Regions from separate parts of the Mesorhizobium sp. RIZ17 genome, predicted to be linked through region 2. Evidence: riboswitches for the same ligand, from Rfam matches in the RefSeq annotation. Region 2 holds a riboswitch; each other region holds the start of a gene.
The links. A riboswitch is a leader RNA that binds a small molecule or an ion and turns the genes downstream of it on or off. The one in region 2 is predicted to bind thiamine pyrophosphate.
Positions count from the first base shown of each region.

Region 1 (6,892 bases), 1.6 Mb from region 2:
GGCCTCATCCGCCTTGCTGATTTCACCATTCGGGCCATAGAATTTGATGCCATTGCGATCGGCTGGAATGTGCGACCCGGTGACCATAAGAGCCGCCGCGCCGTGTTTGTATGCATATAATGCCAGGGCAGGCGTAGGTATGGTGCCGCAATCGATCGGCTGGAAACCATTTGCGGCCAACGCCGCCATGCAATTGTCGGCTATCGCCTGACTGCTGTCACGTAGGTCGCGGCCTATGAAGACCGAACTATTCGGCTGAACCCGGCTGGAAATCAAACGCCAAGCGAAAGCTTCGGCATAAAGTCCGCTGGCCTTGCCGACCAATTCCGAAGCCAATCCTCGAACGCCGCTTGACCCGAATTTCATGATTTCGCTTTGCTAGTGGACAGGCAGGGTGGGGTCATGTTGCAATGGGCTAGTACTTTCTATTGCAAGCGCCATCGTTGTCAGCCACCTGCTGTTCAGATATGCGGTCTCTACAACACGGTGTGGCGTAAGGACCCCTCAGAGTTCCGCCGAACAGCAGGGCATCCACTGGCACAGGGGCATCCACAGTTCTCCTTCTATTGGAATCTTTTGGCGCGCTCATCTAATGATCAAAGGCAGTGGAGTGATCGATCGGTGCCTGCCGGTATTTCGCTATGCAGCATCATGGCAGGTCCGTAAACTTGGTTGTTTGGATGGAATGCATCCATGGCATGGATAGGGCTAGAAGGCCGTCTCGATCAGCGCAATGGAACCGTGTGATTCTTAGGTATTTGGATTAAGGTCAGCCAGAGCGCTCGCCGACCATGGCGTCGCCTAGGGCGCTAGGACGTCGCCTAGGGCGCTAGACCCAAGCAGGAACCGATGCTTGGATCAGCTGGGGCGACGATCAGCGCCGACAATGCCTTGCCTTGCGACGCCTTCAGAAAGTTGTTTCTGGAATTGCGTTCGATCAAGCCCAGCGCAAAACCTTGATGCAGTCGTCGCCGCCGCAATCTTCGCCTTCGGCTTTGTCTACATCCATCCGTTCGAGGACGGAAACGGCCGCATTCACCGCTACCTGATCCACCACGTCCTTGCCATGCACCGCTTCAATCGCCGGGAGTGGTGTTTCCCGTCTCGGCCGCGATCCTGGACCAGATCGACGAGTACAGGCGCGTGCTGGAGAGCAATTTGAAGCGCCTTCTGCCATTGGTCGAACGGGAACCGCCGCCGCAATTCAACGTCCGGGTGCTGAATGACACCGCGGATTTCTACTGACACTTCGATGCAACCCCGCACGCCGAATTTCTTTTTGCCTGCGCTCGGCGGACGATCGAACGGTACCTCCCTGACGAAACAGCTTTTCTGCAGCGCTACGATCAATTCCGGCAATAGGTGAATGCCTTTATCGACAATGCCCGAGCGGCTGATCGATCTGCTCTTCCGTTTCCTTAACCAGAATGGTGGCCCCTATCGAGCCGCGCCCTCGGAAAGGAATTCCCAGCTCTGACCAATGACGAGGCGCGGCGGCTCGAGGCGATCTATGCGCAGACCAGAAAACGGCAAAGCACGCGGCAGAAGCCTTTCACTGGACTGCCGGTCGACCCTTGCGTTGTCGCCGAAACTCGGGACGTACAAGTTCTGGGGCAAACCGGACAAGCCGAAGGTGTGTCGGGAATGCTGCTGCGCCACAGCAGTGATTTCTGCATCGTCTATACGCCTACATACGCAGCGCCGGACTCAGCCCCCCAGCGGTCGAAGATGCGCGACAAGTCGCGTGCAAAGTCATCTTGGGGACGCTGACAACAAGGTACGTGCGCTCAATCGCGTCCACCCCATTCACAAAACCGGCTCCGTGGAGTAGTGGGAACGCAGAGAAATCTCCGGTCGCAGCCTTACCCGGTCAAAACAAGGATTCAAACCATGAATGCCCTCGTCATCTGCTCCGGCGGATTGGACTCTGTTTCGCTCGCTCACAAGGTGGCGACCGAGCAGAAACTCATTGGCCTGCTTTCGTTCGATTACGGCCAGAGGCACAAAAAGGAACTCGGCTTTGCCGCCATCTGCGCCAAGCGGCTGGGTGTTCCGCACCAGATCGTCGATATCCGCGATGTTGGCCGGAACCTGAGCGGCTCGGCGCTGACTGATAGTGTGGACGTGCCCGACGGGCACTATGCCGAAGACTCCATGAGGATCACGGTGGTGCCGAACAGGAACGCCATCATGCTGGCTATCGCCTTCGGGGTTGCCGCCGCGCAGAAGGCCGATGCGGTGGCCACTGCCGTCCATGGCGGAGATCATTTCATCTATCCCGATTGCCGGCCGGCTTTTATCGACGCCTTTCAGACGATGCAGAACCATGCGCTCGCAGGCTACGCCGATATCCGCCTTTACGCTCCCTATGTGAATATGTCGAAGGCTGACATCGTTAGCGAGGGGGCAAAGTACGCCACACCGTTCGAGGCGACGTGGTCCTGCTACAAGGGCGGCGCACGTCATTGCGGTCGCTGCGGGACATGCGTCGAACGGCGCGAAGCATTCGATCTAGCCGGCTTTGCCGATCCGACAGACTATGAGGACGCGGACTTCTGGCTGCACGCTGTCCAGACAAGGAGCGCGTGATGTTTCGCATTACCAAAGAGTTCCACTTCTCGGCGTCGCATCAGCTCACCTCCTTGCCATCCGATCATCAGTGCGCGCGCCTACACGGCCACAACTACATCGTCGTAGTGGAGCTTTCAGGTGGAGAACTGGACGAACATGGCTTTGTGCGCGACTACCAAGACCTGGCGGCGCTCAAACACTACATCGATGGGACGTTCGACCATCGGCATCTTAACGACGTGCTGGGGCATGGCCGTGTGACAGCGGAATGTCTGGCCAGGCACTTGCACGACTGGTGCAAGGTGCGGCTACCACAAACCTCCGCCGTGCGGGTGAGCGAGACGCCGAAAACCTGGGCGGAATACCGACCATGACGTGCGCGTTGCAGCCCGCAATCCGCGTCAGCGAGATTTTTGGGCCGACCATTCAGGGCGAAGGCATGCTGATCGGTTTGCCGACGGTGTTCGTAAGAACGGGCGGGTGCGATTATCGCTGTTCCTGGTGCGACAGCCTGCATGCGGTGGACAGTCGCTTCCGCCATGATTGGGAGATGATGTCAACCGATGCGGTCTGGCAAAAGGTCGCTGCGCTTTCCGGCGGTCAGCCCGTGATGGTGTCGCTGTCGGGTGGCAATCCGGCCATCCAGCCGCTTGGTCCGCTGATCGAGCGCGGGCATGATGAGGGCTACCGCTTTGCGTTGGAAACCCAAGGCTCGATGCCTAAGGAATGGTTCGCGGATCTCGACGTGCTGGTGCTCAGCCCCAAGCCGCCCTCAAGCGAAATGACGACAGATTGGGCCGCGTTCGACGCCTGCGTGAAGGCGGCACAGGATAAGCCGCGGATGGCGCTGAAGCTCGTCGTCTTCGATGATGATGACTATGCCTATGCCAAAGACGCGGCGGCGCGCTACCCGCAATTACCCGTCTATCTGCAGCCCGGCAATCACACGCCGCCGCGTCCCGGTAATGAAGACGCGTCCATCGACATGGCCGGTGTGATGAAACGCATGGAATGGCTGGCCGAAAAGGTGACCCGTGACAGGTGGTTCGAGGCGCGTGTACTGCCGCAGCTCCATGTTCTGCTCTGGGGGAATAAACGGGGCGTCTAACCCACGCGGAAGGATTGCCGACGACGAGCCCACAGACATCAATAGCAATCTCGCCCAATTGGGCGATGCAACGTCGGTTCGGCAAGCCTGAAAATGCCATACTGGAAAAGGCTTCGAATCCGCATGCTTGCCTAATGTAGGCGCTTCGCCGCTCCTCCAGGCGTGACTTGCTCTCGATACGTGCGCGCGCTTCCGCTGGGTTTGATTGGTCGCCGATCGCCGCCGCGAGCCAAATGCGCTTGACAAAGCAGCGCTGGCCCGTTCAACCTGAGGCATTCACCAGGGGAGTCCCGGCAAGGGGCTGAGATACTGTTGGCTTTCGCGGCGCAGTGACCCGTTGAACCTGATCCAGTTCATACTGGCGTAGGGACGGTGCAAGCGCTTTGCGGGAGTTTACGCCCGAAGACCTGTTTCCAAGCAGGTAGATCAAAGCGTCTTTTCATCCTTCCGGCACAGAACTGGGTCTCCAATGCATGAGCAAAGGAGCCTCAAGATGAATGCCCTAACCCCAGCCGTCTCAACGGGACCGCTGCCTGCCTCACGGAAGATCCACAAGTCTGGCGTCCTCCATCCGCACATCAAAGTGCCGATGCGCGAAATCTCCGTCCATCCGACAGCCGGGGAGCCGCCTGTCACCGTCTACGATCCGTCAGGCCCCTATACCGACCCGACTGTCGAAACCAGCATCGACAAGGGCCTTGCCCGGCTTCGCCACGAATGGATCACGGCGCGCAGCGATGTCGAGGCCTATGACGGCCGCCATGTCCGGCCGGAAGACAATGGATTCGTCACGGGCGAGCGCCTGACACCGGAATTTCCCATTCGCAACCGGCCGCTCAGGGCCAAGGCAGGCAAGGCGGTGACCCAGCTTGCCTATGCGCGCGCCGGCATCATCACGCCCGAAATGGAGTTCGTCGCCATCCGCGAGAACCTCGGCCGCGAGATCCTGCGCGGCAAGCTTGGGCGCGACGGCGAGGCCTTCGGCGCGGCGATTCCAGATTTCGTCACGCCGGAATTCGTGCGCGAGGAGGTGGCGCGCGGACGGGCGATCATTCCCGCAAACATCAATCATCCCGAGAGCGAGCCGATGATCATCGGCCGCAATTTCCTGGTGAAGATCAACGCCAATATCGGCAATTCGGCGGTCACATCCTCGATGGCCGAAGAGGTCGAAAAGATGGTCTGGGCGATCCGCTGGGGCGCCGATACGGTGATGGACCTGTCGACAGGCCGCAACATCCACAACATCCGCGACTGGATCGTGCGCAATGCGCCGGTGCCGATCGGCACCGTGCCGCTTTACCAGGCGCTCGAGAAGGTCGGCGGGATCGCCGAGGACCTGACCTGGGAGGTCTACCGCGACACGCTGATCGAACAGGCCGAACAGGGCGTCGACTATTTCACCATCCACGCAGGCGTGCGGCTGCACTACATCCCGCTAACCGTCGACCGGGTCACTGGCATCGTCTCACGCGGCGGCTCGATCATGGCCAAATGGTGCCTGCACCATCACCGGGAAAGCTTTCTCTACGAGCACTTCGCGGAAATCTGCGACATCTGCCGCGCCTATGATGTGTCCTTCTCGCTTGGCGACGGCCTTCGTCCCGGCTCGATCGCCGATGCCAACGACGCGGCGCAATTCGCCGAGTTGGAGACGCTCGGCGAGCTGACGAAGATCGCCTGGGCGAAGGATTGCCAGGTGATGATCGAGGGGCCCGGCCATGTGCCGATGCACAAGATTAAGGAGAACATGGACAAGCAACTCGCCGTCTGCGGCGAGGCGCCATTCTATACGCTTGGACCGCTGACGACCGACATCGCGCCGGGCTACGACCACATCACCTCAGGCATCGGTGCCGCGATGATCGGTTGGTTCGGCACCGCCATGCTCTGCTACGTCACGCCCAAGGAGCATCTCGGCCTTCCCGATCGCAACGATGTCAAGATTGGCGTCATCACCTACAGGATCGCGGCGCATGCGGCCGATCTCGCCAAGGGGCATCCGGCGGCGAAAGTCAGGGATGATGCCCTTTCCCGCGCGCGCTTCGAGTTCCGCTGGGAAGACCAGTTCAACCTGTCGCTCGATCCCGAGACGGCGCGGTCCTTCCACGACCAGACCTTGCCCAAGGAGGCGCACAAGCTGGCGCATTTCTGCTCGATGTGCGGGCCGAAATTCTGCTCCATGCGCATCTCCCACGACATCCGCGCCGAGGCACAGAAAGAGGGCATGGCGGCGATGGCGGCGAAATACCGCGAAGGTGGGGATCTCTATGTGCCGGCGGACGAGACCGGCGCGCCGCTCATGCCACAGGCGCACGACCGACCATGAGGGTGCTGGTCAAAGGGGCCGGCGTCGCTGGCCTCACGGCCGCCTTCGAGCTCGCCACACGCGGCGCGGCGGTGACAGTTGCCGAGACAAGACATGCCCTCGGCGGCAATGCGTCGTGGTTCGCGGGCGGCATGCTGGCGCCATGGTGCGAGCGCGAAAGCGCCGAGCAGCCGGTGCTCGATCTCGGACGCGATGCCGCCGACTGGTGGGATACGGCGACGCCCGGGCAAGTGACGCGGGCCGGAACACTGGTCGTGGCCGCGCCGCGCGATGCGGGCGAGCTCGACCGGTTTGCCAGCCGCACGTCGGGTCATCGCCGCGTCGATGAAGACGAGATTGCGCTCCTAGAACCCGACCTCGCCGGCCGCTTCCGCCGCGGACTGCTCTTCCCCGATGAGGCTCATCTCGACCCGCGCCAGGCGATGGCTGCACTTCATGACAAGCTCGCAGCCATGGGTGTCGAATTTCACTTCGGCACCAACGCCCGGCATGTTTCCGGTTTCGATCGTCAGATCGACTGCACGGGAATGGCCGCCGTCGATGACAGGCTGCGCGGCGTTCGGGGCGAGATGCTGATCCTGCACACGCCTGATGTCTCGCTGTCGCGCCCGGTCCGGCTGCTTCATCCGCGCTTTCCGCTCTACGCGGTGCCGCGTGCCGACACGCAGTTCATGATCGGCGCGACGATGGTTGAAAGCCAGTCCGCCGGACCGGTCACGGCGCGTTCGATGATGGAGCTTCTAGGTGCTGCCTATGCCCTCCATCCCGCCTTCGGCGAGGCTGGCATCATCGAGACCGGCGCCGGTGTTCGTCCAGCCTTTCCCGACAATCTGCCGCGGGTCGAAATGAGCGGAGAAACCGTCGCGATCAACGGGCTCTATCGC
Region 1 covers NZ_CP147861.1:2,953,974-2,960,865, reverse strand. Annotated here, with positions in the region: gene WDX12_RS14305 (phosphomannomutase) at 1-366, opposite strand, end outside; gene WDX12_RS14300 (Fic family protein) at 887-1,162, shown strand; gene WDX12_RS14295 (hypothetical protein) at 1,093-1,245, shown strand; gene queC (7-cyano-7-deazaguanine synthase QueC) at 1,891-2,589, shown strand; gene queD (6-carboxytetrahydropterin synthase QueD) at 2,589-2,945, shown strand; gene queE (7-carboxy-7-deazaguanine synthase QueE) at 2,942-3,679, shown strand; TPP riboswitch at 3,951-4,067, shown strand; gene thiC (phosphomethylpyrimidine synthase ThiC) at 4,173-6,008, shown strand; gene thiO (glycine oxidase ThiO) at 6,005-6,892, shown strand, end outside.
Region 1: another riboswitch for thiamine pyrophosphate. It lies ahead of thiC (phosphomethylpyrimidine synthase ThiC); the one in region 2 lies ahead of thiB (thiamine ABC transporter substrate binding subunit).

Region 2 (6,892 bases):
TAGGCCGACATCGACTGCAGGAAGCGGCCGGCGGCATAGGGATCGTAGCCCGCCTCGCCGATCGACTTGATGCCGATGGCGTCGGCCTGCAGCTCCTGGTTGCGCGAGAATTGCGCGAGCCGAAGCTTGCCGCGGATGAGCGCCGCCTTGGCGGTCGGGCTGTCGCCGAGCACATCGGAAACCACCTTGGTCGCCAGGCCCTCCTCGGCCTCGAGCTGCTGCCGCTGCAAGCCATGATTCGCGGTGACGTGGCCCATCTCATGCGCGATGACGGCGGCAAGCTCGGAGGAATCGTTGGCCAGCGCCAGCAGGCCGCGCGTCACATAGAGATAACCGCCCGGCAGCGCGAAGGCGTTGACGTTGGGCGAGTTGAGGATGGTGATGCGATAGGTCTGGGTCGGGTTGGCCGACACCACGGTGAGATTGCCGACGACCTTGGCAACCATGCGCTCGAGCCTGGGATCGGAATATTCGCCGCCATAAGTGGCGAGAATGCGCGGATGCTGCGCTTTCGCCATTTCGGCGAGCTTGGCGTTGGCGACCACATTGTCGACGGTGATCGGCTTGTCGGAAGGCTGGAAGCCGCTTTCCTGCACGTCCGGCGGCGTGAACATCTGGCAGCTGGCCAGCGCCACGGCAACGCCCGCCAACGCGAAAAAGCGTGCCAGCGGCCTCATCCAAACCTTCTCAGCGCCGGTCGACAGATCGGCTTCCTTTCGAAATCTTTCGGCAAATCACGGCCCCGCCGGACCAGCATGGCCGGACCTAGCCACACTCCCCCGGACAAGGCAAGCAAACGCCGGATCGCCCGTTGCCGGTTTGGCCGTAAATTATGTCCGCTTCCGGGCAATGTGTTGTGATCCGGCAACGGTGCTGCCTCGATTGCCGATATAGCGCCGGAAGGCGTCCGGTCCAGACCGATCGAAGAAATCGTCCGCCGGCCCGGTCGCCGCGATCATGCCTTCGTCGAGAAATGCCACGTCCTGGCCGATGCGGCGCGCGTCCTCCGGCTGATGGGTGACGAACAGCACCGTCATTTCGCGCTCGGCATGGATGCCGGCCATAAGGTCGAGCATGTCGTCGCGCAGCGCCGGGCCGAGCGACGCGAAAGGTTCGTCGAGCAGCAAGACGGGCCGGTCGCGCAGCAGCACCCTCGCCAGTGCCACGCGCTGCCGCTCGCCGCCGGAAAGCTCGCGTGGCAGCCGCTTTTCCTTGCCGGCAAGGCCGACCCGCGCCAGCGCCGTGGTGACGGCGGCGCGATCGACGTCGCCGAGTTTGAGCGACGGCGAGCGGCCGAGCCCGACATTGGCTTCGACGGTAAGATGGGCAAACAAGTTGTTTTCCTGAAACACCATCGACACCGGCCGCGCCGAAGGCGGTGCGTCGCCGATATCGATGCCGCCGATCAGCACCTTGCCCGCATCGGGCGTTTCGAAGCCGGCTATCAGATTGAGCAGCGTCGACTTGCCGGAGCCGCTCGGCCCCATGACGGCGGTGATCCTGCCGGCAGCGAATTCGGCGTCGAAGCGGAAGGAGGCCTCGCCATAGCTGAACGAGACGCCATCCAGCGCGACGGTGAGGCCCTTTTGCGCGGCGGTGCCGTCAATGGTCGTCGTCATGACTTTCCTTCCCGCCCCAGCCAATCGGCGGCAAACACCAGCATCAGGCAGACCAGGCCGAGCAGCAAGGCAAGTCCCGCGGCGTCGGCTGTCCGGTAGCTGCCCATGCGCGCCAAAAGCAGATAGGGCAAGGTCTGCACGGAATCGCTGCCGAACAGCGCGATCACGCCGAGATCGCCGAGCGACAGCGCCATGGCGAAGGCGAAGCCGGTGGCCAGGGGCCGTCTGAGCGACGGCCAGTCGATCAGGCTGAGCCTGGTCCAGCCGGATATGCCGAGCGCCACGCAAAGGCGCTCGTGGCGCTCGCTCGCCGCGTCATAGGCGGGACGAATGGCGCGGATGGCAAAGGGCATCGCCATCACCGCGTTGACGGCGACGACCATGACCGGCGCGACGGCAAAGACATCGGTGACGTGGCGCAGCGCCAGGAACCAGCCTGCGCCAAGCACGATCGGAGGCACGACGAGCACGAAGCCGGCACCGGTGTCGGCGGCGTGTTCGAGCAGGCCCATGGCGCCGCCCGCCCGGCGCCGCAGGGCCAGCGCGCGCCGCGCCGCGATCAGCGCCAGCGACAACGTCACGCTGAGCAGCGCCGCAAGCAAAGCGAGGCCCGCGCTGGTCAGCGTCGCGCGGCGCACCGCCGCTTCACCCGCCAGCCGGCCGAGATCGGCCTGAAAGCCTGAAAGCACGGTCGCAAGCATCGGTCCGGCGACGAACAGCAGGGCAAGCACGATGAGGCCGACGTTCAGCACACTTTCGATCCGGCCCACCGAAAGGTAGCGGCGCGATACCACCGGCAGGTTAGCGTCGCCGACCGTGTTGGCGCCCAGCCGCGTGAGCGCGACGACCACGACGAAGGTGAGTGCGATCTGCAGCAGCGTCAGCACCACGGCGCGCGCGGGATCGAAATCGAAGCGCAGCGCCTGGTAGATGGCGACCTCCAGCGTCGTCGCGGCCGGACCGCCGCCCAGCGTCAATATGATGGTGAAGGAGGTGATGCAGAGCATGAAGACCAGCCCGGCAATCCCCGGCAGGGCCGCGCGCAGCACCGGCCATTCGATCAGCCGGAAGGCCGGCCGGGCGCCCATGCCGAGCTGGCTCGCCAGCCGCCACTGGTCGGCGGGAATGGTGCCCAGCGCCTCGAGGAAGAGGCGCGTGGCCAGCGGCAGGTTGAAGAAGACATGCGCGACCAGGATGCCGGAGAGGCCGTAGATCCCCGGCCAATCCCCGCCGCCGAGCCTGGCGAAAGCGCCGGCAAAGTACCCGGCGCGACCATAGAGCGCCAGGATACCGAGCGCGGCGACGATCGCCGGCAAGGCCAGCGGCACGGTAAACAGCTGCAGGATCAGTCGACGGCCGGGAAAGGCCGGATGTCGCGACAGGGCGCGCGCGACCAGCAGCGCCGGCGCGACCGATAAGAGCGTCGACAGAGCCGCTTGCCAGAGCGTGAAGCGGGCGACGCGCAGGAGATAGCCGTCGAAGGCGGCGGCAGCGCCGGAGAGATCCTGCATGCCTTCGAGGGCGAGGCCGGCGAAAGCGCCGCCGATGAGGATGGCGATGGCCGCGAGTGCGGCAATGCCGGCGGTGATGCGGGAGTCAGGGCGCGGCGTGGGTTGCACGCTGCACCCTTTGGGTTCGAGCTAGCGGGCGCCGCGTTCCTTCGCGCCCCTCTCTGGCCTGCCGGCCATCTCCCCCTCTAGGGGGGAGATCAGACGTCACGCGGGCTTTCGCCAATCTCCAATGCCGCAGGATTGAGCAAGGCGCCAAAGCTGCCAAACTCCCCCCTTGAGGGGGAGATGTCCGGCAGGACAGAGAGGGGGGCCTTGGCGCAAGCATCGAAAATCTACTTGCTCATCACAGCCAGCCACTCATCCACCCAGGCCTTGCGGTTGGCGGCGACTTCCTCCGGGCTGAACAGCAAGGTCTTGGTCGGCTTGACCAGTTTGTCGAAGGCCGGGTTGAGCGGCTTGTCGGTCTTGCCCGCCGGGAACATCCAGTTGGTTTCCGGGATGATGTCCTGGAATTTCGGCCCGGTCATGAAGGCGATGAACTTTTGCGCCAGCGGGTTCTTCGCCCCCGTCGTGGTGATGCCGGCCACCTCGATCTGCAGGTACTCGCCTTCCTCGAAGGAGGCTGCCTGGTAGCGCTCGGTGTTCTCGGCCACCATGTGGTAGGCCGGCGATGTGGTGTAGGACAGCACCATCGGCGCCTCGCCCTTGGTGAACAGGCCGTAGGCCTCGCTCCAGCCGGGCGTCACCGTCAGGACCTTCGGCTTGAGCTTGGCCCAGGCTTCCGGCGCCTTGTCGCCATAGACCGATTTCACCCACAGAAGCAGCCCGAGGCCGGGCGTCGAGGTGCGCGGATCCTGGATGACGATCTTGTCCGTGCCGGTACCCTCGACCAGCTCCTTCAGGCTCTTCGGCGGGATTTTTAGCTTCTCCGTGTCATAGACGACGGCGAAATAGCCATAGTCGAAGGGCACGAACGTGTCGTCGCTCCAGCCGCCGGGCACATTGATGCCGGAGACTTCGCCATGCGGCGCGAACAGGCCGCTCGCCTTGGCGTCCGCCGTCAGGTTGGTGTCGAGGCCAAGCACGATATCGGCCTTGGTGCCGGCGCCTTCCAGCTTGACCCGGTTGAGCAAGGCAACGCCATCCGCCACCGAGACGAATTCGAGATCGCAGCCGCATTCGGCCTCGAATTCCTTCTTCACCGCGGGACCGGGACCCCAGTCGGCGGTGAAGCTTTCATAGGTGTAGACGGTGAGCTTGTCCTTCGCCTCGGCGGGCGCAACGCCCGCCAGCAGCGAAACTAAGCCTGTTGCCAGTATCAGACGTGACAATATCGCGCGCATCGGCGCCTCCTTCGTTCGAGTGACAAGGAATTGAGGCGTCGGATGGTCCGAAACGTCTAATCCCTCCGCCGGTACAAACCGGATCAGGTTCAGCGGGTTGGCTTGATCGCCTCTCAGCCGGATCACGTCCGGCACCCCGTTAGAGCGTTTCGACAGATAGGCCCGGCCGAAGCGGCGCGCAAGCGGAAGTTTGCCGGGCAGCTAATGTTCCCCGGCAGCAGGCTCGCAACCGAACCTGGGGCCATCCGGCTTCCGTTTCGCTTGGAGGGCTGGTAAGGGCGACGGCCATGGGCACATTCACCATCCTGCTTGGCGGCGAGCTTATCCGCACGCCCCGGCTCGAACGCCAGATCGAGGGTTCGCGCGTCATCGCCGCCGACGCCGGCATCGGCCATGCACGCATGCTCGGACTGCTGCCGGAGATCTGGGTCGGCGATTTCGACTCGGTGCCGGCGAACCTCCCAAAGGACCTAGCCGCCGTTCCGCGCAAGGTATTCCCGGCCGAGAAGGACATGACCGATGGCGAGCTCGCCATAGCCGAAGCGCTCCAGCGCGGCGCCACCAGCCTGGTGCTGGCCGGAGCCTTCGGCGGCAAGCGCGCCGACCATGCCTTCCTGCATCTGGCGCTCGGGCTTCGGCTCGCCGAAGCGGGTACGACGATACTGCTGACCAGCGGGGCGCAGGAAGGCGTCCCCGTCCTGCCGGGCAGCGCCGGTTTCGACTATGCCGACGGCACCTTGTTTTCGGTGCTCGGCTTCTCCGATCTGTCCGGCCTGACGGTCACGGGCGCCAAATGGCCGCTCGACCGCGTCGAGGTGGCGTTCGGCTCCTCGCTCACTATATCAAACGAGGTCAAAGGGCAGCTTGGCATCGCGCTGGAGCGTGGCCGCGCGCTGCTTCTGGCCCACCCCTACCCTCTTCCTGAAAGCTGACATTTCCAGATGGCGCCGCCACTTCTCAACCTCGACGGCATTAAACTGACCTTCGGCGGCACTCCGCTGCTGGACGGCGCGGCGCTCAGCGCATCCGCCGGCGAGAAGATCGCATTGGTCGGCCGCAACGGCTCGGGCAAGTCGACCCTGCTCAAGATCGCAGCCGGAATGATCGAGCCGCAGGACGGCGAAGTGTTCCGCCAGCCCTCGGCCACGGTCCGCTATCTGCCGCAGATGCCCGACATGGACGGCTTCGCCGACGTGCGCGCCTATGTCGAGGCGGGCCTCGGTCCGGCCGACGATCCGCATCGCGCGACCTATCTGATGGAACATCTCGGGCTGACCGGCGAGGAGCGGCCGAACGACCTTTCCGGCGGCGAGGCGCGCCGCGCCGCCCTTGCCCGCGTGATGGCGCCCGAACCCGACATCCTGCTGCTCGACGAACCGACCAACCATCTCGATCTTTCAGTCATCGAATGGCTGGAAGAGGAGCTTGCCCGAACTTCCTCGGCCGTCATCCTGATCTCGCACGACCGCCGCTTTCTCGAGCGCGTTACGCGCGCCACCGTCTGGCTCGACCGCGGCCAGACGCGGCGACTGGACAAGGGTTTCGCCCATTTCGAGGAATGGCGCGACCAGGTGTTGGAAGAGGAGGAACGCGAGCAGCACAAGCTCGGCCGCCAGATCGTGCGCGAGGAGCACTGGCTGCGCTACGGCGTGACCGCCAGGCGCAAGCGCAACATGCGCCGCCTCGGCGAGTTGCAGACCATGCGCCAGCGTTTCCGCAGCCACCGCGGCGCCGAGGGGACAGCGACCATGGTGGCGAGCGACGCGGCCGAATCCGGCAAGCTGGTGATCGAGGCCAAGGCCATCGACAAGAGCTTTGGCGACCTCACCGTGATCAAGGGTTTCTCGACCCGCATCCAGCGTGGCGACCGCGTCGGCCTGGTCGGCCCGAACGGCGCCGGCAAGACGACGCTTTTGAAGATGCTGACCGGCGAGCTGGCGCCGGACGCCGGCACCGTGCGCCTCGGCGTCAATCTCGAGATCGCGACGCTCGACCAGAAGCGCGAGGCCGTCGACCCGGCCGAGACGCTGGCGCATTACCTGACCGACGGGCGCGGCGAGAACCTCGTCATCAATGGCGAGCAGCGCCATGTCGTTTCCTACATGAAGGACTTCTTGTTCAAACCGGAGCAGGCGCGCACGCCGGTGCGCGAGCTTTCCGGCGGCGAGCGCGCGCGGCTGCTGCTGGCCCGGGTCTTGGCACGGCCGGCGAACTTGCTGGTGCTCGACGAGCCGACCAACGATCTCGACATGGAGACGCTGGAACTGCTGCAGGAACTGGTCGCGGGCTTTGCCGGCACCGTGATCCTGGTCAGCCACGACCGCGACTTTCTCGACCGCACCGTCACCAGCGTGATCGCGCCGGACGGCAACGGCCGCTGGATCGAATATGCCGGCGGCTATTCCGACATGCTGGCGCA
Region 2 covers NZ_CP147861.1:1,352,827-1,359,718, forward strand. Annotated here, with positions in the region: gene WDX12_RS06680 (M48 family metalloprotease) at 1-677, opposite strand, end outside; gene thiQ (thiamine ABC transporter ATP-binding protein) at 831-1,619, opposite strand; gene thiP (thiamine/thiamine pyrophosphate ABC transporter permease) at 1,616-3,238, opposite strand; gene thiB (thiamine ABC transporter substrate binding subunit) at 3,463-4,473, opposite strand; TPP riboswitch at 4,517-4,622, opposite strand; gene WDX12_RS06700 (thiamine diphosphokinase) at 4,761-5,405, shown strand; gene WDX12_RS06705 (ABC-F family ATP-binding cassette domain-containing protein) at 5,415-6,892, shown strand, end outside.

Region 3 (6,892 bases), 3.4 Mb from region 2:
GATTGATTACAAAGAAGGCAGCGTATCTAGGCGTCGCCGTCATCACCGACGGACACTGAGCGAAATTTGCCGTGCCAGTCGCTCGCTCACGCGCGATACCGAAGACGCCGCGGGAAAATTCGGCTAATGTTCGCGCCGGGGAACGGTCCCAACCTTTAGGAGGCGACAGTGACGGACGACAGGCACGAACGCATTCGCCAGCGCGCGCACGAGATCTGGGAGCAAGCCGGCCGGCCGGAAGGTGCGCATATGGAGCATTGGGACCAGGCGGCGGCCGAGGTCGATGCTGCGAGCAAGCCAAAGGCGAAGACCCCGAAGAAGGCCGCCGCCGACAAGCCGAAAGCCGCCAAAGCGGAGAAGCCGGCCAAGGTGCCCGCCAAGGCGAAAGCGACCAAGCCCAAAGCCAAGGCCTGAGCCATTTTGGCGGCCGGTCGCCGCCAAGCCTCATTTGGTCCGTCGGAAGGTGAGGCTATGTCACGCCCTCCGATAATTCTGGGCCGCCCGCACCCAACTGGGGCAATGCCGGCTGTGTCAATGCCTTCGTCATCACCGGCGCAGCGGTGCTGAGCGAAGGCTTCGCCCATGGTGGCCGGCTGACCGGCACGCTCGGTACCGCCTTCGCCGGCAGCCAGGTCGGCGGCAATGCGGGGCTGCAGTTCAGCTGGTAGGGGAAGCTACCGGGTCCCTTGCTTTCCGGCGTATCGCGCGACCGCGCAGAGGAAGGCAAGCGCTGCCATGTCGCAGGCAGCGCGTGACGGCGACGGACCCTTCGCGAAAAGGACCGCGTCGGCAACCGGGACCGTTAGACCGTGCTTCCGGGCGAATGAGATGACTTCGTAGGGCTGATCGTCGGGCTGCATGCCGATGTCGATGCGCTGATCCATCAAAACGAGTTCCTCCCTGGTATGCGGCTTTACCCTCCTGCGCCTGCGGAGAATTAACGCCCGGCCGCTCGCCCGCGTCCACCAATTGGCGATTGTGTGAAACGATGCATTTCCGGGAGCACGGCCAAGAGTTGCAGCGGCTGGCGGAGAGGGCGCGATGCGGCGGGCTTCTTGCTTCTTCCACAGGGAAGATGGCGCTTCACTCACCAGGCATCGCTCGACCTGGCAAACCTCATCCCCGCCGCGATCATCGCGCTTTCGCATTCGCTGATCAGCCTGAGGTTCTGCAGATACCGCGCCACCGTCTCCGGGAGCCAGGCGGCGCAAGCTTCGATATAGGCGCGGCCGTGCACCAGCGTGCCGGTGGAAAGCCGCTCATCCTTCTCGGCGATCACTTTCAGATATTGCCGAATGAAGCGGATGTCGTCGGCGATGTCCTGGCTCGCCATGCGCCAGGCACCGGCGAGGCGTTCGCGCTCGGCGAGCGGCAGTGGCGAGAGCAAAGGGCGGGAGAGGTCGGCGAAAGCGGCATGGTTCGCGGTGTTCAAGCAAATCCCCTCAAAGGAAGGGAGGTATCGTACTTTATGTACGAAAAGTAATCAAGCGAGATTCGTACAGTTTGAACGATATAGCAGTTATAAGAAATCCGCGAAAATCTTATAACCACCGGCATCTCCCATAGGGAGATGGGGCGCCTGGCCAACTGACACCGTAAAAAAAACCGCTTTCCCAGCACTGCAAACAATGCTTTAACCCCGCCATCCACAGGGGTGCTCCGTACGGTCGGGGCTGAGATGGCGGCGGCAAGCCTCCGGACCCTAAAGCTGATCTGGATAATACCAGCGGAGCGAGGCGGGCCATGTTTTCCGGCGCACAGATTTCCCTTTATCCCATGACCGACGATTTCGTCGGCGTCATCCTTGGCGCGCTCGGCGCGCTCGATCCTTACCGCGACAGGTTGAGGATCGAGACCGATGACATCTCGACGCTGCTGGTTGGGCCGCCCGAAGTGCTGTTCCCCGCCATGCGCGACCTGTTTGTAGCGGCGGCCAGAAGCGGCAGGCATTGCGTGCTGTCGGCCGCCGTCTCGCGCGGCTGCCCCGGCGAACCGGACGACCCGATCTGCCGCTCCGACGAGATCGGCGGCCCGGCGATCCCGCTCGACGAACGCAAGCGCGCGGCGCTCCGCGCCGTCGAGACGACGCCTTCGACCGACCAGCCGGTGGCGGCGCAATTCTCGCTCTACGTGATGGGCACCGGCGGCCACATGGACGAGATCTATGGCTGCATCGACTTCCTGAAGCAGTCCGGCGTGTTCGAACGCTCTAAGCATTTCTGCACCAAGCTGCGCGGTGACGCCGGCGCGGTGTTCGCCACGCTGAACGAGGCGTTCTGCCGCTTCGGCCCCGGCGCTGGCCATGTGACGCTCGACATAACGATTTCGGCGAACAGCCCGACCGCGGTTTGAGCGCACGCAAAGCGCCGTCGAGGGACGTCATGGCTGTCGAATTAGATTCCACACCGCAAGAGGCGTTTGGCGAAAGCCAAGACGACAGCCAATCTCCCCCGTTGCGGGGGAGATTGGCTGTGGCATCCGCCTTCGCCAAATTAGCTCCCGTCATATTTTCGTTGACCCTCCTCCTCACCGCCTGGGAGCTCTACGCTCGCCTGGGCGGCATCGCTCCCACCATGCTCCCAGCGCCCTCGCGGGTGCTGGCGCAAGCCTGGGAGAACCGCGCGGCACTGGCCGACAACACACTGCCCACCATCCGCGCCACGCTGGCGGGCTTTGCCTGCTCGCTCGCCGCCGCCTTCATCCTCTCGGCGCTGGTCGACTTCTTGGCTCCGCTGCGCCGCGCGCTGTTCCCGCTGTTGATCGCCAGCCAGACCTTGCCGCTGGTGGCGATCGCGCCGCTGGTGGTGCTGTGGTTCGGCTTCGGGCTGCTGCCGAAGATCCTGCTCGTGGCGCTGGTCACCTTCTTCCCGATGATGGTGGCGCTGGTCGAGGGCTATGCCGCCACGAGTCCGGAAATCAGCCAGATGCTAGCCGCCATGGGAGCAGGGCGCTGGCGCATTTTTTGGCTCGCCCGGTTGCCGTTGGCGCTGCCCTATTTCTTCGCCGGGCTGCGCATCTCAATCACCTATGCCGTGGTGGGCGCCATCTTCGCCGAATATGCGGGCGCCGCGAAGGGGCTGGGCATCTACATGCTCAGCGCCAAGAACAATTTCCGCCCCGACCTGGTGCTCGCCGCCGTCGCGGTCAGCTCGGCACTGACGCTGGCACTCTTCGGTCTTGCCGTGCTCGTCCAGCGTCTTGCGATGCCTTGGGAGAGGGCTGAGCGAGACGGTAACCACGAATCTTCCGGGAAGGGCCGGCCATGACAAGGCTCGAGCTCCGCAACGTGCAAAAAAGCTTCGGCGCGCTTAAGGTTCTGGCCGGCGTTTCGCTGCATGTTGCTGCGGGCGAGTTCGTCTCGATCCTCGGGCCATCTGGGGCCGGCAAGTCGACATTGTTCCAGTTGCTCACCGGCGCAATCCCGGGCGAGGGCGAGATGCGCTTCGACGGCGCGCCGCTCGATGGCGCCCGCTTCGCCTTCATGCCGCAGCGTGACGCGCTGATGCCGTGGCGGCGCGTCATCGACAATGCGACGCTGGGGCTCGAAGTGCAGGGCATGAAGCGCCGGGCCGCGCGGCGACGCGTGGCGCCTTTGTTCGCCGAGTTCGGCCTTGTCGGCTTCGAACATGCCTGGCCGGCCGAGCTGTCTGGCGGCATGCGCCAGCGCGCCGCGCTCCTGCGCACCGTCGTGCAGCAACGCGACATGCTGTTGCTTGACGAGCCGTTCGGCGCGCTCGATGCGCTGACCCGCGCGGCCATGCAGCGCTGGCTGGAGACGATGTGGCGAAACCATCGCTGGACGGCGCTGCTGATCACCCATGACGTGCGCGAAGCTGTGCTTCTGTCCGACCGAATCTATGTGCTGTCGGCGCGGCCCGCGCGCGTGGTGCGCGAAGTGGCCGTGCCGCTGCCGCGCCCGCGCACCGAGAGCGCGGCACTTGCCCGCGAGACTGCGGCGATCGAGGCCGGCATCCTCGACACGCTGCTTGGCCAGCCCGATTCGAATTTCCGACCATGCGATGGAGAATTGAAATGACCGACCTGACCCGCCGCCAGGCGCTGTTTCTGGCCGCCGGCCTGCCCTTTGCCGGAGCCATCACGCCAGCCCGTGCCGCCGCCCTGCAAAAAATCACCGTCGCGCTCGACTGGACCGTCAACACCAACCACATCGGCCTGTTTGTCGCCCGCGACAAAGGCTTTTACCGCGATGCGGGCCTGGACGTTGAAATCCTGCCCTATGGCGATACGGGTTCGGGCACGCTGGTTGCCAACCGTGTCGCCGATTTCGGCATTTCCGGTTCGCTCGGCTTGTTCACGCAAAAGAGCGCCGGCGCCGACCTGAAGGCTGTCTATGCCGTTGTCCAGTCGGAGACCGGTCGTGTCGTCTTCAACGCCGATCGCTCCGCGATCAAAAGCCCGAAAAACCTCGACGGCCTGACTTATGGCGGCTTCGGCAGCGCCTGGGAAAACACGCTGCTGCAGACCATCATCCGCCACGACGGCGGCAAAGGCGATTTCTCGACCGTGACGCTGGGAACGTCCGCCTACGAGGCCTTGGCCAACGGCGCGGTCGATTTCACGCTGGAAGTCTCGACATGGGAAGGTGTCGAGGCGGAACTGAAGGGTCTCAAGCAACGCACCTTCCGCTACGCCGATTACGGCGTGCCGGACGAGCACACCACGCTGATCGTCTCCAGCAATGCTTTTCTCGCGGCCAATCCAAAGGCCGCCGCGGCCTTCGTGCAGGCGACGCGGCGTGGCTATGCATTCGCAGTCGATCAGGCAAAGGATGCAGGCGACCTGTTGATCGCCGCCAACAAGGACACGCTCACCAACGCCGCGCTGATCCAAGCCTCGCTGAAGGCGCTGAACGACGGCCACTTCCTGAAGGGCGCTAACGGCGCCATCGGCACCATGGACAAAGCCAAGATGGAAGCGATGGGCGGGTATTTGTTCGCCTCGGGAATACTGCTCGACGGCAACGGCAAGGCGCTCGCCATGCGGCCAGACTTTTCCGCCTATTTCAGCGATGAATTCCTGGGATAGGGTTGAAGCCCCAGGAAGGCCGTCGGGCCTGACCAGCCGCGCCTGGGCACGCGCTGACGGGTTCGACCAGCCGTGCCGGCGTCATGCAATCGAGGGATGAAGCCTTTGAAGGCCGGCACTAGAGCAATTCCAGGAAAAGTGCGTAGCGGTTTTCCGTCCGGAATTGCGTAAAAACAAAGACTTAGAGCGGTTCGGCGATTCCGTGAAGCGCTGAACCGCTCTAGCTTGCTGTTGTGCATGGCACTCGAAGCCCTTGCACTCTTGAGCGCCGGTTTTGGAGTAGCTGCCCCACTCCTTTGTCAGGTTGCCAGTCGGCCGGCCCTCTCATCGCCCGCTGCCCACGCCTCGCGCAGCAGGCCTTTTCACGGAAAATGTGGTGGCGGCCCGGCGCCGTCGCTGTTGGGGTATGAACGGGAGGCGCCGAGCCTAACCGGCAACGGGTAAGGGACACCGCGTTGCCGGCTAAGAATGGATTATGCGTAATCGCTAATATGCGAAGCATGCGATCGAACGAAAAATGCAGACTTTCGCGCCTGGCTCGGGCGAATCCAGTGGGAATTTCGGGTAACCGTCGCGCGTCCGTGCCTTAGCTGTCCGCCTTCTTCCTGCGGCTGAACAACCGTCTCAGCCAGACCAGCGGCAGAAGCAGGATGAAGGCGCCCTTTTTCAACACCACCAGGGCGAGCGCGATGAGCCCTGCGCTGGCGGCGCCGCCATATTTGACGCCGAGCATGGTCGCCAGCACGCCCAGCGCGCCGTAGCCGGCGATCTTGTCGCCGCTGGAAAAATCAAAATAGGCCGCGCCGGCCTGCGGCTTGTAGGCGGCGGCCGACGCCGCGACGATCTTCTGCACGTCGTCGCTTGTCACGTTGCCGTTCACCGGCACGATCTTCATCGGAACATAGCCTTGCCGGTCGAAGATCGACATCGATATGTTGATCGTCCTCTCGCCGCCCCAGCTCAGGATGTTGGCGTAGTAGAGAATGTTCTTGGCCTTGTCGATTTGCGGATAGACAAGCCAGCCGTCGAAGCGGATCTCCTGTCCGGACCGCTCCGATTGCGCTTTCACCGATTCCTTGAAGGTGTCTTCGATCGAACTGATTTCCGCGCTGCGGTCGCTACTATCCCAGTCCGCCAGGCTCACATAGCCGTCCGACACGGGCTTCTCGACGGTCAGATTGTCGATCTCCGGCGTGAAGCCGAAGATCAGCTGGTCGATCGTACCGCACTGGTCGCGGTCCCAGCCGAATTCCTTCACCACCAGATCGCAGCGGTCTTCCGGCTTCAGATAAAAGGCATCTCCGCCCGCCGGATTGATTGTGCCTCTCGCCGCACTCAAAGGCTGGGTAAAGCTCTGCGGATGATAGTTCGCATCCTCGGCACGCACGATGGCCGCCTGCGCCAGGAAACAGCCGCTCGCCACCACAATGAAAAACAGGTTTTCCCTGACCGACTTGTTCATGACCCCCTCCCGTAACGGGACCCAACCCCACCCAGCCGTGATCTAAGGGGATTTTGAAGGCAAGTACAAGTCTAAGAGTTCTTTTTTTGTTCTTCTGCAGGGTTGTGACGTTATTGCGACGCGACGCCCTAACCCTCACATATCGATCATCGAGCGCTTCACCCGCCCGATGATGGTGATCGCGCCCTCCAGCTCCGGTGGCGGGATGTCCATATAGGACGCCGGCTGGAACGGCGGATTGTCGTTCGGGCGGTAGCGCTTGTAGGTGGCGCGTCCCGTCTCGTCCGAGATCACGTAGCAGCCATTGGTCACCAACCGCTTGTCGCGCAAATTGACGAAGATGATCGAATCCGGCGGTGAGATCTTGTTCATCGACGGACCGTC
Region 3 covers NZ_CP147861.1:4,780,373-4,787,264, forward strand. Annotated here, with positions in the region: gene WDX12_RS23080 (hypothetical protein) at 1-59, shown strand, start outside; gene WDX12_RS23085 (DUF2934 domain-containing protein) at 169-414, shown strand; gene WDX12_RS23090 (hypothetical protein) at 675-884, opposite strand; gene WDX12_RS23095 (hypothetical protein) at 1,088-1,432, opposite strand; TPP riboswitch at 1,641-1,753, shown strand; gene WDX12_RS23100 (YkoF family thiamine/hydroxymethylpyrimidine-binding protein) at 1,744-2,352, shown strand; gene WDX12_RS23105 (ABC transporter permease) at 2,472-3,266, shown strand; gene WDX12_RS23110 (ABC transporter ATP-binding protein) at 3,263-4,036, shown strand; gene WDX12_RS23115 (ABC transporter substrate-binding protein) at 4,033-5,046, shown strand; gene WDX12_RS23120 (DUF2167 domain-containing protein) at 5,633-6,508, opposite strand; gene WDX12_RS23125 (LexA family transcriptional regulator) at 6,644-6,892, opposite strand, start outside.
Region 3: another riboswitch for thiamine pyrophosphate. It lies ahead of WDX12_RS23100 (YkoF family thiamine/hydroxymethylpyrimidine-binding protein); the one in region 2 lies ahead of thiB (thiamine ABC transporter substrate binding subunit).